Methanothermobacter marburgensis str. Marburg: one gene and its partner. The main gene of each other region encodes a partner of the protein of the gene in region 2 in a complex. Links are inferred from orthologs where the notes say so. Each region holds a gene or a part of one and is shown on either strand. Other genes may lie near its edges.

Region 1 (7,714 bases), 120 kb from region 2 along the record:
TTCACCCTTTGGACCCTTAACCGTAACTTCACCATCGATGGTGACGTTAACATCCTCAGGGATGGGTATTTCTTCCCGGATCATAGCTGCTAGAACCATGTTATCACCTAGTAGACGTAAGCCAGCAGTCTACCGCCGATACCCCTGTCCTTGGCCTCTTTATGGGTCATTATTCCCTCAGGGGTTGATACGATTATTATCCCGAAGTTCTTAGCTGGCAGATATCTTTTCTCAAATTTTTCGAATTCGTCCTTCTTAACAGCGTGTCTGGGTTTTATAACCCCACACTGGTTTATGTTTCCCTCAAGTTCAACGATGAATTTTCCGGCCCTGCCGTCATCAACGTATTCAAATTCCCCGATGTAGCCTTCCTTCTGCATTGTTCTCAGCACACGCCCTATGAGCTTTGATGCAGGGGTTATCCTGCACTTGACATTACCCCTTATCTCATTGTTCCTTATGTTGGTCAGGGCGTTTGCGAGAGGATCCATAAGAGTCACAGTAAACACCTCTTTCAGTTGTACTTTTTAAACCCGATTTTAGGTGCGAGTTCCCTGAAGCACTGCCTGCAGAGCATTAATCCATATCTTCTGACCAGGGCAGAGTGATCCCCGCATCTTGAGCATTTCCTTGATGCCTTTCCATATTTCCTTGGCAAAACAATCACCTTCAGACTATTTTAACCTGGAATTTTTCCTTCATGAAGTCAATTGCCTCTTCACGGCTGACCCTGTGCTTTTCAGGAACCTTTTTGCGCTGTATCCTTCGTCTGCTTATCCTGTGACCCGGCTTCTCAAAGGTTACAGAAAGGTTCATACCGAATATCCCTATCTCAGGGTCGTACTTCATTCCAGGTATGTCGATGTGTTCCTCGATACCCATTGAAACATTGCCGTACTCATCAAACTGGCTGGCCTTCAATCTGTTCCCTATTCCCTCAAGGAACATTCTGAGTACCTTTTCGGCCCTTTCACCGCGGAGGGTGACCTTGCATGCGATGGGCTGCTTTTTCCTTATACCAAACTCGGGGTTTGTGACCTTTGAGTGGGTCCTCACAGGCTTCTGGCCTGTCATCTCCTCAAGAAGCCTTTCAGCCCTTGCAAGCCTTTCACCCCCTTCACCGACACCTATGTTAAGGGTGACCTTGAATATCCTTACTTCCTCCATGGGGTTCATCTATTTACCTCCTGGAAGTGAGATCACTGACTCGTCCTTTCCAATGACAAACACGTAATCCTTGAGTGTGAGGAATGTCTTCCCTGCTTCGGTCTCAATGACCGCTGTGTTTGGCATTGATGACCTGGTTATGTTTATCTTCTTGATTCTTCCAATTTCACCTGTGTGGCGGCCCCCTGTTACAAGGCCAAGGCTGCCCTTCTCAAAGGGTATCCTCTCAAGGATTTCCTGTTCAGGCACCGCCAGCTTCACAACATCCCCCACGCGGAACTCGTCCTCTGAGAGGTAGTTGCGGCCGTCATGGAGGTTGAGCTGGGTTTTCCCGCCCCTGATGGTTGTCTTGTTAACTATCTTGCAGAGCTTGAAGCCCGCGTTCTCCTCACCAATGGGATGTAAGACCAGCCTTCCCCTTTCATCAGGGAGAACCCTGTAGACCTCACCTGTGCGGGGTATGCTCACAACGTCCATGAACCCAACAGGGAATTTGTAGTTCTTCCTTGGCCTTCCGTCCACCAGGACCTCACCACTGTTTATGATCTTCCTGGCTTCCCTTGCATTGTCTGCAACCCCAAGGATGTCCCTCACAATAATCATCAGAGGTAATGATGCCTCAATTGCATGGGGACCCGGGGATGGCTTTACGGTCCACTTGTATTCCTTGGGATGAATGGGCCAGTGACTTGGTGATCTGAAACGTTTAAGGTGCTTTCTTGATGCCATTATCGCCATGTTTATCCCTTCCGTTCTAATATTTTCATTCTCTTCTCATCGTCAAGGTTGAGGTCAATTATTCTGATGTTTGAGGGGTGTATCGGGAAGTAAACTGAGGTCCCATCCACCTTCTGTATTGTGGCGCCCTCAACGTAGACCCTGTACCTCTTGAGGTCCACCTTCTCGACCTTACCCTCATGTCCCTTGAAGTCACCGCGGAGAACCTCAACCTTATCTCCCTTCCTCACTGGCAGGGACCTTCTACCGTATTCCTCCCTGAGTTCCCTGCTTAGGGCTGCGCTCATCATTTTGCGACGAGCGTGTAATGGTGCTTCATAAATGTATTTCCTCTGCTTTCTGGGTTGTTTTGACATTCTATCACCCTATACTATTATGCTGGCTGCACTTCCCACGCTGGGCCACCTGTCGGCTGCTTCCTTTGCAACAGGACCCCTTATCTCTGAACCCTTGAGGACTCCCTCTGGGCTCACTATAACTGCAGCGTTATCCTCGAATTTCACCCTCAATCCGTCAGGTCTTCTGTATTCCTTTTTCTGTCTCACAACAACAGCGTTGAGGACTTCCCTCCTCATGTCCACTGTTCCCTTCTTCACAGAGACCACGACCATGTCGCCAACACCGGCTGCTGCGAGTCTCCTGCGAACACCCTTGTATCCTCTGACAGAGATTATCTCAACTTCCCTTGCGCCTGTGTTGTCAACACACTGAAGTCTGGCCCCTACAGGTAAAGCCCTTGTAACCTTGGATGCTATTGCCTTCATCTTACTCTTCCCCCTTCACCTCGACCACTACAAAGTTCTTAGTCTTGCTGAGGGGTCTGCATTCAGCAATTTTCACTGTGTCCCCTACCCTGACATCTATGCAGTCAGGTTTGTGAGCCTTTATCTTGGATTTTCTCTTTTCGTATCTCTCATATTTGCGTATAAATTTGTAGAAACTCCTTTCAACGGTTACTGTCCTTTCTGCCTTGTCACTGACGACAGTTCCTTCCAGTATCTGACCCCTCAATGGGAGGTCCCCGTGGAAAGGACAGTTAGGATCACTACATTTAGATTTAGGTTCTGGAACATCAATGCCGACCATTCTATCACCACTATGGTTTTCTAAATTTCTTCTTTATTCTCTCCTCAGGACGAGCTACCAGAGCTCCACCATCAATCTCAACCACTTCACCCTCTGGTGTTCTGAAATGGAAGACGGCTATTCCCTTTGGAACCGTTATCTCCCTGCCATCCTCCAGTTCAATTTTAAGGGTGTTCCTGGTTTCATCCACGACTCTTCCCGATATTCCCTGAATGTCCCTGTGAACACTCCTGGCTATTCTCACAGAAAGGCCAATAAGCTCATGTCTGAAAATGTTACGGGGGGTTATCAATGTAAACCCCTACCTTATCTCTATCGTGTCTGATGAAAAGCCCATATCCGCTAGAACTTCCTTGACCTTCTTCTTATGGTCCCCCTGAAGTTCTATCTGGCCTTTCTTGGCAGTACCTCCACAGGCACATCTTGCCTTCAGTATCTTTGTGAGCTCCTTTATGTCAATATCGTGTTCATCGATGCCCTCTATGATGGTCATCACTTTACCGAATCTTCGCCTCACTGTGTATACCTTTAATGTCTGAACTTCGCGTGCTATTTCCTCACAGACGCAAAGTTCCTCCGGAAGACCGCAAACATCGCAGATTTTCATTTATTTCTCCTTCTATTTTTCATTCATGATGGTGAGAACACGGGCTATTGTTCTTCGGATTTCCCTCATCTTGCCAGGGTTTTCATGGATCCCGGCAGCAGCGCTCTTGGAAATGTATCTGGCGTATTCTGCCTTGAGTTCATCCAGCTTCTTCTGGAGTTCCTCCCTATCCATTTCCCTTATCTCTTCGCTCCTAAGTATCGCCATTTCAATCCCTTTCTATTATTCACTGATATGAATCTGTCCATATATATTACTTTTCAGATTCTTCACCATCTGTGTCCTCTTTCTCTGTTTCTTCCGCTGATTCAAGGTCTTCCTCGAGGTCCTCGACCTCCTCAAGATCCTCAATCTCCTCAAGATCCTCAAGATCCTCAAGATCCTCAATCTCCTCTAGCTCCTCGAGATCCTCGACCTCTTCAAGATCCTCAATCTCCTCAACAGCTTCAACCTGTTCTGCAGGTTCTTCTGAGGGAGTTTCAGTTACTTTAGGAGCCTCTATTTCAACCTTGTCTGGAAGTACAACCTCGGGAGGCATTATGCGGACGTATACCCCCAGAACACCTGGTTTGAGCTGCACTGTTGCGAATCCTTCCTTGACGTGTTTGGTTGAGGGTTCGCCGCACTTCTTTATGTAGCCGTCTGTGAATTTGGCTGTGGCTGAACGGGCACCCCTTATCTTACCTGAGATGGTAACCTCAACACCCTGGGCACCTGCAGCCATGATCCTCCTCATTGTGGTGTATGCAACCCTCCTGAAGTGCATGCCCCTCTGGAGCATGGCGGCTATCTTGTGGGCCATTATGCGGGGGTTGAGTTCAGGCACATCAACCTCCTTGACCTCAACCTGGGGGTTTTCAAGGTTGAACTTGCTTTTGAGTTTCTGGGTAATTGCCCTCACAGTCTTACCGCCACGTCCAATTACCATACCTGGCCTTTCAGCGTAAACGACAACCATTGTACCCATAGGGGTGACCTGAACATCCATGCCACCGTAGCCTGCCCTTTCAAGTTCCTTTTCAAGGTATTCGTCTATCCTTGTCCTTCTGAGCCCTTCAACGACAAAATCTTTCTCTATCAAAATCTATGCCTCCCCCAGAACTATCTGAACGTGTGTTGTTGGTGTGTTGAATGGTGTGGCCCTTCCAAAGGCCCTTGGAATCCAGCCCCTTATAACTGGCCCGCGGTGGCTGGATATGTGGACTATTCTGAGTTTCTCGGTGTCGAGTCCCTTGTACTCTGCGTTGGCCTCGGCATTTTCAAGGACCTTCAGTATCTGACCTGCTGCCTTAACAGGGTAACGGCCGCTGGCCCATCCGCTGAGGCCCCTCCTGTGCCCGACCTTCCGGTTGTATCTCTTGAATGCCACCGGCCTCTCCATCCTGATAACCTCTTCAAGGTATCTTTTGGCCTTCTCGAGTTCCATTCCCCGGATCTCCCCGCATATCTCCACAGCGTGCTTTGGTGAAATTTTGAGGTGAGTCGCTGAAGCCCTGGCTGTTTTTGACCTGTCTTCCTCTTTATAAGCGTATTTAACCTTAGCCATTGTCTAGTCTCCTTATTTAAGAGGCACGAACATTGAGGATCTTGTAGCTCCCATACCGGGATCTCCGTGCTCAACCTTCTTCCTTGTGGGTGCAAATTCGCCGAAGTAGCAGCCGATCATTTCTGGCTGGATTGTGACCTCCACAAATTCGGTTCCGTTGTGGATGCCGAAGGTCATCCCAACCATCTCAGGCAGCACTATCATGTCCCTGCAGTGTGTCCTGATGACCGGTGGTCTTCCCTCAGTTTTTCCCTCTTTTTTTATCTTCCTTATCTTCTCAAGTACCTTCTTCTGCCTTGGTAGGAATCCCCTCTTGAGGGATCTTCTCTGCCTTGATGGGAACAACTTGATTACATCGTCAAGTGGCATCTCCTGCAGTTCTTCCAAGGTGTAGCCGCGATACCTAAATTCTTTACGTGCCAATAGGTCACCTCCTTCTTTTATCTCCTTTTCCCTGTTCTTCTGGCAGCTATTGAACCAACCTTCCTTCCTGGAGGAGCATGCCTTGAGACAGTTGTTGGCCTACCTGGGTGCTGTCTGTTTCCACCACCGTGTGGGTGGTCGACTGCGTTCATTGCAACACCCCTGACTGTAACTGACTTCTTACCCTTGGCCCTAAGGGCATGGTACTTCTTACCTGCCTTGAGGAATGGTTTCTCCCTTCTTCCTCCTCCAGCAACGACACCGACGGTTGCACGGCACTGTGGGTTGAGTGCCTTGAGTTCACCTGATGGGAGTTCAATAACCGCCTTGTCAGCATCATGGGTGATTAGAGAAGCGTAGGTACCGGAGGACCTCACCAGTTTGCCTCCGTCTCCGGGTCTGTTTTCAATGTTGTATATGGGTGTCCCCTCTGGAATTTCACTGAGTGGGAGTGAGTTTCCAGGTTTGACCTTTGCCTTTGCCCCGCACTCAATCTCTTCGTCAAGCATTAAAGCCTCAGGTGCGAGGATGAGGTTCTTCTCACCGTTTTCAAATTTCACAAGGGCAACAGGGGCTGTCCTTCCAGGGTCGTGCATTATGTCAACGACCTTTCCCCTGAGACATCCGTCACTTTCAAGGGAGTCGTATGCACGGTATTTTATTTTGCCCTTGAAGCGGTGGGATGCACTTCTGTAAGTGGGAGTTCCCCTTCCTCTCCTCTGTGATATTAACCTTTTTCCCATCTGAATATCCTCCTCATTATCTTTAGAATACTCCCAGTTTAACAGCTATATCCTCTGCACTGTGTTCCTTTGCCAGTTTTATGTAGGCAATCTTCTGACCCCCTGGGGTTACCTGGGTGTTAACCCTCTCAACCTTAACTGCAAAGAGTTCCTCGAATGCCCTTCTAACATCCTTTTTTGTGCTTTTTCTCATAACCACAAATGCCAGCTCGTTGTTCTGGTCTATAAGGTTCATGCTCTTTTCTGTGACATGTGGCTTCATGATAACAGCATATGGATCCATAATTACACCGTCACCTTAATTTTTACTGAAAGAGTCCCTCAAGTTTTTCTATTGCTGATCTTGTAAAGACGGTCAGTCTTCCAGGGTGGGTTCCAGGTGCGAGGAGTTCCGCGTTGAGGTTTTCCACTGTAACAACGTCCACGCCAGGGTGGTTTCTTGCGCCCAGCGCAATACCTTTATCATCACCAACAACTATGAGCGGACCTTTGGGTGTCCTGTACTTCCTTCCCCTCATCTTTCCCTTTCCAGCTCTTATCTTTTTACCTTCCTTTGCCCTCACGATGTCGTCCATGATTCCAAGTTTCCTGAAGACTTCCCTTGTATCTGCTGTCCTTTTGATTCTGGAGAGTTCATCGTCAACCACCAGGGGCACCTGGGGTACATTCTCTATCCGGTGACCCCTTGCCTCCACAAGGTCCCTCATGGCTGTTGCTGCAACGGCGGACCTTATTGCCAGTCTCCTTTCCTTTCTGTTTATCCTCTCATGGTAGTTCTTCTGTGGCCTCGGTGGGTGGGCCCTTCTACCGCCAACTGCCTGGGGAACGAAGGCTGCCCTTGAACCATTCTTTATACGTGGAACCATTGCAACACCGCGCCCGGCACCATAGGACTTGGCAGAGGTCCTTTTACCTGCCATTGGGTCTGGACCCCATGGCTGTACCCTCGCGGTCTGTGCTGATAGAACGGCCCTCTTTATCACGTCGGGCCTGAACTCCTCATTGAAAATTTCAGGAAGTTCCATTTCATCTATGGCTTCACCTTCTAGGGAATAAACCTTGATCTTCATTTTGAACCACTCTTATACTCCTTGTTTTGATGCTGTGCTGATGTAGTTTATCTGGGGTGCCTCTTCCTGCTTACCTGCAGCCCTTATGGCCTTCCTGAGCACCACAAGCCTCTTTGTTGGGCCTGGAACTGACCCCTTAACCATTACATAATCGTTCCTGACAAGACCATACCTTACGAATCCGCCGCTGGGGTTTACCTGGTCTGCCTCGCTGGCATCGCCGATCTTGAGTATCTGTTTGTTGTACTCGGTCCTCCTGTGGTAACCCATCTGCCCTGCCTGTGGAACTGTCCACATGGTCCTTGATGGTGTCCATGGACCCAGTGACCCTATG
Region 2 (8,185 bases):
CCTTGCCCTCATTGGCAACCTCATAGGGGTCGATGCCAAGCATCTCAGAGACAGCCCTCACCTCCTCCCTTACAGGGATCATGTCCTCATCAACAACCATCCCGACCCCTGATTTATCTGCGAGTTCGTTGAGGGCATTTGCTATACCACCCCTTGTGGGGTCCTTCATTGCGGTAACACCACCAACCTCAAGGGCAGCCTCAACCATACCCCATACCGGGGCAACATCCGATTCAAGGTCGGTGTCGAATCCAAAACCCTCACGGAAGGCCATGAGTGCCATACCATGGTCCCCCACGCTGCCTGTGAGTATGATCTTATCACCGGGCCTCAGTCCTGAGTCCCTTATTATCTCACCACGCTTCACAACACCTATACCCGTGGTTGTTATGACCATCCTGTCCAGTTTACCCCTCTCCATGACCTTGGTGTCCCCGGTTACGATTGACACCCCGGTCTCCCTGGAGACAGCGTCCATTGACTGCACGATCCTCTCAAGATCCTCGCCAGGGAACCCCTCGCTGAGGATCATTGCACTTGCAATTGCAAGGGGCCTTGCACCCATAACCGATATGTCGTTGACTGTACCTGCAACCGATATCTTACCTATGTCACCGCCGGGGAAGAAGAGGGGGTCGACTGTGTGGCCATCGGTACTCATAACTATTTCATAGTCGCCGAGGGGTATGCTTGCACCGTCGTCAAGGTCCTCGAGGCCAACTCCGCCGTTAACCCTCGTGTTATGGATATTGGATAGTATTATGTTTGATATGAGGTCCTGCATCACTTCTCCGCCTGCACCATGGGACATGCCGATCTTCATAGATTCACCTGTACAATCTCTTGATTATAGGGTATCTTGCTGATGGTATAAAACCTTTCATTGGTGTAATCCCATATTGATTCAGGGAAGAGGTTTCCATCAGGACAATATTTTATTTAAAGGAGTTAGGATAGATGGATTCAGTGATCCATAGCATACCCTGGAAGCACAATCTTTTTAAATGGGGGATCCTATACTATAGATAAATTTATCTATACCGAGTCACTGAGTTTCTTAAACTCAGCATTACTGATTCTGATAGAGACTTAGATTGAGGTGAAATAATGGCAATCTGGCAAGGTAAATCAATGAAGAAACCAAGCGGTGGAAGAGCCAAGATGAACCGCGGAAAGAGGAAATACGAACTTGGAAGGGAACCCGCCGAGACAAAGATCGGTGACAGGCGTGTCAGGATGATAAGGACACGTGGGGGCAACACAAAGGTCAGGCTCGCTGCAGATACCAAGATAAACGTTGTTGACCCTGAAACAGGTAAGGTTGAAGTTGCAGAGATAAGGAATGTTGTTGAGAACACAGCAAACCCCCACTTTGTGAGGAGGAACATCATAACAAAGGGTGCTGTTGTTGAAACCAGCCTTGGAAACGTGAGGGTCACATCCAGGCCTGGACAGGACGGCGTAATAAACGGCGTACTTATAAAGGAATAGATTTTCCGCTAAAAGCCCCTCAACCGGACCCATGGGGTGTCATATGTCAGATAACCTTGAGGCCGAGATACTATCCCAGGTGGAAAGGTTCCTCAAACACATAAACAGCAACCTGCCTGAGGGCATGGAGCTGGAATTTGAGGGCTTTTACAGGAGGGGCTTCTTCGTAACAAAAAAGAGATACGCCCTAATAGAGGATGACACGATTGTTGCAAAGGGCCTTGAACTTGTGAGGCGTGACTGGGCACCGATAGCTAAAAAGACCCAGCAAAAAGTTTTAATGGCCATTCTAAGAGACGGATCCCCTGAGAAGGCTAGAAAGATAATAAGGGATGTTGTAAGGCGCATAAGGGGCGGCGAAGTGGAACTGGATGACCTTGCAATCCACACCCAGATAACAAGGGACCTCTCTGAGTACAAACAGATAGGCCCACATGTCATCGCCGCAAAACGATCCCTTGAGAAGGGAAGGCGCATTGAGCGGGGATCCATAATCAGGTATATCATAGTTAAGGGAAGGGGCCCCATAAGTCAGAGGGCCTTCCCACTTGAGGATGTTGAGGGCCTGGAGTACGACCCGGACTATTACATTGAAAACCAGGTTATGGCCGCGGTATCAAGAATAATGTCATCTCTCGGCTACTCCACAGAGGATATAAATTCACTCTCATGTGGCGAAAGGCAGAGCAGCCTCGATGCCTTTTTCTAGAAAACAGGAACTTTATTTTTTCATCTGAGATTTCTATTGTATGTTCTGGACCTCCGCTCAGGGGTTATAGGCAGAATAGTTTTACATATTATTTTACATCATAATATTATCTGCAGAGAAACCAACACTGTTATAATTGATTAACTATAGAGTTTCATTACAGAGAGTAAGGTGGGAAGATGCTGAAGGCGGTTTTCTTTGATATTGATGACACCCTCTATGACACATCAGGATTTGCCAAACTTGCAAGAAAGGCTGCCCTGAATGTGATGATAGATGCGGGTTTACCCCTGACACAGGATGAGGCATACAAACTTCTGAGGGAGATAATCGCTGAGAAGGGCTCCAACTATGATAAACATTTCAATGTACTCACAAAGACGGTTTTCGGTGAGGAAAAACCCCTTCTCATTGCCCTTGGAATGATAACATACCACAACGTTAAGTTCGCACTTCTCCGGCCATTTCCCAATACAACATCAACGCTCATACACCTCAAGAGCAGGGGATACAGGCTGGGGGTCATATCCAACGGTATAACAATAAAGCAGTGGGAGAAACTGATAAGGCTCGGGATACACCACTTCTTCGATGAGGTCGTCACATCAGATGAGGTTGGCTTTGAGAAACCAAACATAAGGATCTTTGAGGAGGCCCTCAGAAGGATGGGCTGCAAACCTGAAAGGTCCATCATGGTTGGCAACAAGTTCAATGAGGACATACTGGGGGCAACCAATGCGGGAATGTCAGCCATACTCGTCAACTCAGAGCTTACAGATGAAGAGAGGGATCTCATTGAAAAGAGGGGCCTTGATGTTACGGTCATCGATGACATTAGCGAACTTAAGGAGATTCTCTAGTTAGGATCTCCACGTTTTTCTGGGGGGGATGGACATGATTTCATGGATAGGGGGATGAGTGATGAACTGTGATTACTACTACCACGATGAAAACATGGTTGAACTCTTTGAGGAGCTGAAACAGCCAAAGACACTTGAGGAACTGGGTTTATCCTACTTCTTTGTGAGGGACCTTGTCCTGAAGATCCTTTTAACATACGGGACGGTTAAAACCCAGCGAATAACTGATATTACGGGTATACACCTGGATATACTTGAGGATGTCCTTGGCCAGATGGAGAAGGACGGTTTCTGCGTCCAGGTGGGGGGAAGCTTCCTCTTCTCCAGTGTTGAGTATATACTGACAAAGAGGGGGGTTGAGAAGGCCCGCCTTGTAATGGAGGAAAACCCTTATATTGGAATGGCCCCTGTACCCTATGAGAGATACTTTGAACTGATGGATAAACAGCTCCGGAACCGTTTCCCAATAAAGATACCCCCAGAGGTTATTGAAAGGGCCTTCAGGGACGTTGTCGGACTATCATATGCAAAGGAATGCCTTGTTGAGTCATGCACCATCGGTAAGGGACTTTTTGTTTATGGTGCTCCTGGAACAGGTAAAACCTTCATCATAAGCAAGGCATCGGACCTTCTACCCCCCGTGGTGATTCCCCGCTTTATAGAGTTCAGCGGGAGGATTATACAGATATACGACCCTGACTTCCACAAGCCATGTCCTGAGGAACCTGATGATCCCCGCTGGATAAAGATACACGCCCCATTCGTTTTCACAGGTTCTGAATTGAGCCTCAATGAACTTGAGACCACCTACAATATGAATAAGGGTGTATATGAGACCTCCCCCCTGATAAAGGCCAATGGTGGAGTGCTGCTCATTGACGACCTTGGAAGGCAGAGGGATGACCATGAGGTGATCCTCAACCGCCTCATAGTACCCCTTGAGAATAAGAAGGACGTCATATACATAAGGGGGGTCCCGGTTATATTCCACACACATTTCATCCCTGCATTCTCAACCAACCTTGATGTGAGCATAATGGACGAGGCACACCTCCGGAGGGCGCCCCTCCACATATTCCTCAGAAACCCCCCTGTTGAGAATGTTGCGGAGGTATTCAGGCGCAACCTTGATGCCACAGGTGAGGATTACGATGAAGAGGTCGTGGAAAGGATTAAGATGGTGTACACTCCAGTCGCCGATGGCGGCGAGGGCCTGCAGCCAAGCTATGCGCATGCCCGTGACCTTGCACAGATTGCCCAGGCAGTGAGGATAAACATGGAAAAGGATAGGATCGACCTTGAGGTCATTGAAAGGGCCCTTGATAAGCATGTCCTCATAGCACTCCAGAGGATGGATATCGATATCAGTCAGGTGCATCACAGTGTAAGGACATTCCGTGTTGTGACCCCTGAACCCGAGAGTGCCGAGAGGGTTCTTAAACTCTACGGCGCCCTCACGGTTGCACTGGAGGATGGGGGTGTTCTAGCAGACTTTGAGGACTCAATAAGCCCTTCACAGCTTCTGGCCCATCTCCAGGGTGAGGGTGTTTCTGTGGGAAGGGTTGAGGTGGTGGCTGAAACCAAACGTGAAATCAAGAAGGCCATACTTGAATACAGTGGATGATATTTATGGAGGCACTCCTCGTTGATGTGCTGGTCGCTGCACTTGTATCCCTTGGTGTCTGGACAGTACTTGAGATCTTACCTACCCTATTTCCCAGGGAGACTGGGAGACTTGCAGCACGCATCAGGCCACTCCCATCCGGTGCAGTTGAGATATCCCAGTACCTCAACCTCCTCAGAAGGGGAAGCCCATGGCAGGTCTTCATGGCCCTTGAGGTTATAGGGGAGCTCTTCAGGATTAAGATCCGGGAACTTGAGTCCCTGAAGTACGAGGAATGGAAGAGGGAGGTTGAATCCCAGAAGGAACGGATGGAGAGGAGGGGGCTCAGTGACGATGAGATACTCCACCTTGAGGCTGGAAGGGAGATGATCCAGAACTCCAATAACCTGAATCTTAAATCAGGGGGTGGTCTTTATTCCAGCCCTGAAGAGGAGGAGTTCATAAGGATCAGAAATCATAAGAAGGACCTGTTACCTGACTTGAGGGATAAGTATTCTGATTTCAGGATATGGGCACTGAAGAACAGGGACATCCTCAGGTATGTCCAGGAGAGGGTCTTCAGAAGGGAGGAACTTGACCTTGAAAACCTGAGGGACCACAGCAGGGAATGGGCCCTTGTGAATATATGGGGGATGGAGCCACCTGAGAGTTATTCTGAGGATGAAATCCTTGAGGATATTCTCCTGTATATTGAAATAAAGGATGATAACATTATCAGTAAATTCGCCCATGCTCTGAGCAGTCACAGCGACTCCCTGAGGTACCTCGATAAGGTTATATCCGCTGTTTCAGCCTGGAAACGGGGAGGGTAGCACCTGAAGATCATTAAACCTCTATCTCAAGTCCTACTGGGCAGTGGTCTGAGCCCATCACCTCTGAGAGTATCCATGACCTTTTAACGTTCTTTGCGAACTCCTCATTCACAAAGAAGTAGTCGAGCCTCCATCCCACGTTTCTCTCACGGGCCCTGGTCCTGTAACTCCACCATGTGTACTGGCCTGACTCGTTGTTGAACATCCTGAATGTGTCAACATACCCGTTTTCAATGAATTTGTCTATCCAGGCCCTTTCAACCGGTAGAAACCCTGATACGTTGCTGTTTTCCTTTGGCCTGGCCAGGTCTATCTCCCTGTGGGCGGTGTTGAAGTCACCGCATATTACCGTGTTCCTGCCAGCGTCCCGCTCCCTGTTGACGTCCTCAAGGAATGCGTCATAGAATTCAAGTTTGTACTTTAACCTCTCATCTGACATCTTCCCGTTGGGGAAGTATATGTTGTAGAGCAGGAAGTCATCAAAATCTGCAACCTGTATGCGGCCCTCAATGTCGAATCTCTCAACACCAAAGCCCTCCCTGATGGATTTCGGGGGTATCCTTGTGTACATGGCCACTCCACTGTATCCCTTCCTTTCTGCCGGGGTGAAGAAACTCCTGTAACCCTCAACATGCCTTAGCCTTCTGGGGAGCTGTTCTGGACTCGCCTTGGTCTCCTGAAGACATAGGATATCAGGTTTCTCGTCCATGAACCAGTCAAGGAAGCCCTTACGGTATACGGCCCTCAGACCGTTAACGTTCCAGGATATTATCTTGATTTCTGCCATGGTACCACGGGATTATTTCTGTACTCAGCGCCTTAAGTACTGATCATCACATGATGAATGGCAGTATCCTTGCAAAGATTCCCCCCAGGAAGAGGGCGGTTCCAAGGTTTGCAAGGGTTATTATGGATGTGGATTTCCACCCGAATTCCCGTGCAAGTACTGCTATCGTTGAAAGGCAGGGGAAGTAAAGCATTCCCACAAGGGTGAGCACAAGGATCTGGGGTGCTGTAAGTACAGCCCCAATATCTGTTCCAACCAGTGAGACGAGTCCCAGGAGGATGAACTCCTTCCTCACAGCACCAAGGATCAGGAGTATCCCGGCAAATACCGGCAGATGTAACCAGCCAGCTGTGAGCGGAGCCATGATATTGCTTACCGGATTTAAAAACCCGAGGGTGTAGAGGAGCTGTATGAGGGCGCTTCCGATTATGTATATGGGGAATACAAGGTATATGAGGGACTTTGTCCTTGTCCAGGTCTGCCTTGCTATGACCCTGAAGGACGGCATTTTGAGGGAGTGCATCTCCATTATAAGGCCGGTAGTCTCCCCGGGAAGTGCCTTCAATGCAAGTTTACCCATTATGAATATTATGAGGAGGTCCAGGGCGTATAACCCTATGGCCCACCATACACTGACAAAGAGGGCCACAAGCCCCAGTATCAGGATTGTTCTTGCGGCGCAGGGTGCAAAAGATATTGCAAAGGCTGCAAGGAGCCTCTCCCTGGGGGTTTCAAGTATCCTCGTACTGTCTATTGCCGGTACACTGCAACCGTATCCGAGTATGAGGGGTATGAGGGCTTTGCCATGGAGTCCTATCTTTCTCATGAACGCGTCCATCATGAACGCGACCCTGGTGAGAAGTCCCGAATTTTCGATGTAGGATAGCATGAGGTAGAAGGGTATGACGAATGGTATCACGAGGGTCAACCCCGCCACTATACCCCCGAAGGCGCCGTTCCATATTATGGATTCAATCGAACCTGAGAACTGGGGGTCAACTGGCTGGAAAAATCCGAAAATATTGGTGAGAGTATCTGATAGGAATTCACCCACAACGAAGGTCCAGAGGAGGAGACCTCCAACAACAAGGACCGATGAGATGTAACCGTAGATGGGGTGTGTGAGGAAGCTGTCAAGGCGTTCTGAGAGGGATGTTTTTATCTCTGATTGTTTCTGTGCCCCTGCTGCTATCATATTTGAGAGTGCGTATCTCTCAGAGGCCATAACAGAGAATGATGGCTCATTGTGTATCCTTTCAACCTGGGCTGCAAGTTCAGCTGCAAGGTTTTTCACGCTGGGAGGCATCATGGCGGTTATCTCAGGGTCGTTTTCAAGGAGCTTTATGGCAACCCATCTCTTTGAATAGCCCTCTGGAATTTCAGGGAGTGCTTCCATAAGTTTTCTTATGCGGCTTTCAACCTCCTCCCCGTATTCTATGACCTCTGGTTTTATCCTTTTATCAGCCACTTCAAGGGTTTTCCTGAGGAGTTTCTGGAGTCCCTGGCCCTTAACAGCCACCGTTGATACAACAGGCACACCCAGGGCACCCTCAAGTTTCTTCTCGTCTATCACTATCCCCTTCTGCCTGGCCATGTCCACCTGGTTGATGCAGATAACCATGGGGACCTCCATCTCCATGAGCTGGAGCGTGAAGAAGAGGTTTCTCTCAAGGACAGATGCATCAAGCACGTTTATGACGACATCTGGCTTTTCGTTGACTATGAACTCCCTGGAGACTATCTCCTCCATGGAGTAGGTTGAAAATGAGTATATGCCTGGGAGGTCAATTATGTGGATGTCCCGGCCCTGAAATTTAAGGTAGCCCTCTGCCCTTTCAACGGTTTTACCAGGCCAGTTCCCGACTATCTGGTTTGACCCTGTCAGCTGGTTGAAGATCACAC

What was found.
Region 1: MTBMA_RS03230 (region 2) and MTBMA_RS02470 share a complex: the UniProt entries of both Methanocaldococcus jannaschii proteins name them as parts of the 30S ribosomal subunit. The link is inferred for Methanothermobacter marburgensis str. Marburg from one-to-one orthologs.

Annotation. Positions count from the first base shown.
Region 1 is NC_014408.1:467,017-474,730, reverse strand. Bases 1,332-4,231 are described here. They hold MTBMA_RS02470 (30S ribosomal protein S17), read right to left. Parts: upstream 2,992-4,231; coding sequence 2,671-2,991; downstream 1,332-2,670. Other genes in these bases: MTBMA_RS02450 (30S ribosomal protein S3), read right to left, coding at 3,852-4,231; rpmC (50S ribosomal protein L29), read right to left, coding at 3,611-3,805; yciH (stress response translation initiation inhibitor YciH), read right to left, coding at 3,293-3,598; rnp1 (ribonuclease P protein component 1), read right to left, coding at 3,002-3,283; MTBMA_RS02475 (50S ribosomal protein L14), read right to left, coding at 2,271-2,669. Also shown: MTBMA_RS02505 (50S ribosomal protein L6), read right to left, coding at 1-99; MTBMA_RS02500 (30S ribosomal protein S8), read right to left, coding at 108-500; MTBMA_RS02495 (30S ribosomal protein S14), read right to left, coding at 515-667; MTBMA_RS02490 (50S ribosomal protein L5), read right to left, coding at 670-1,176; more of MTBMA_RS02485, read right to left, coding at 1,177-1,331; more of MTBMA_RS02450, read right to left, coding at 4,232-4,679; rplV (50S ribosomal protein L22), read right to left, coding at 4,683-5,144; rpsS (30S ribosomal protein S19), read right to left, coding at 5,157-5,567; MTBMA_RS02435 (50S ribosomal protein L2), read right to left, coding at 5,585-6,310; MTBMA_RS02430 (50S ribosomal protein L23), read right to left, coding at 6,333-6,593; rpl4p (50S ribosomal protein L4), read right to left, coding at 6,616-7,380; rpl3p (50S ribosomal protein L3), read right to left, coding at 7,393-7,714. UniProt on the Methanocaldococcus jannaschii protein: One of the primary rRNA binding proteins, it binds specifically to the 5'-end of 16S ribosomal RNA.
Region 2 is NC_014408.1:594,828-603,012, forward strand. Bases 1-2,799 are described here. They hold MTBMA_RS03230 (30S ribosomal protein S8e), read left to right. Parts: upstream 1-1,107; coding sequence 1,108-1,491; downstream 1,492-2,799. Other genes in these bases: hypE (hydrogenase expression/formation protein HypE), read right to left, coding at 1-823; polB2 (DNA polymerase PolB subunit 2), read left to right, coding at 1,535-2,200; MTBMA_RS03240 (TIGR02253 family HAD-type hydrolase), read left to right, coding at 2,380-2,799. In the rest of the region: more of MTBMA_RS03240, read left to right, coding at 2,800-3,060; MTBMA_RS03245 (ATP-binding protein), read left to right, coding at 3,122-4,684; MTBMA_RS03250 (hypothetical protein), read left to right, coding at 4,681-5,496; xth (exodeoxyribonuclease III), read right to left, coding at 5,510-6,283; feoB (ferrous iron transport protein B), read right to left, coding at 6,330-8,185.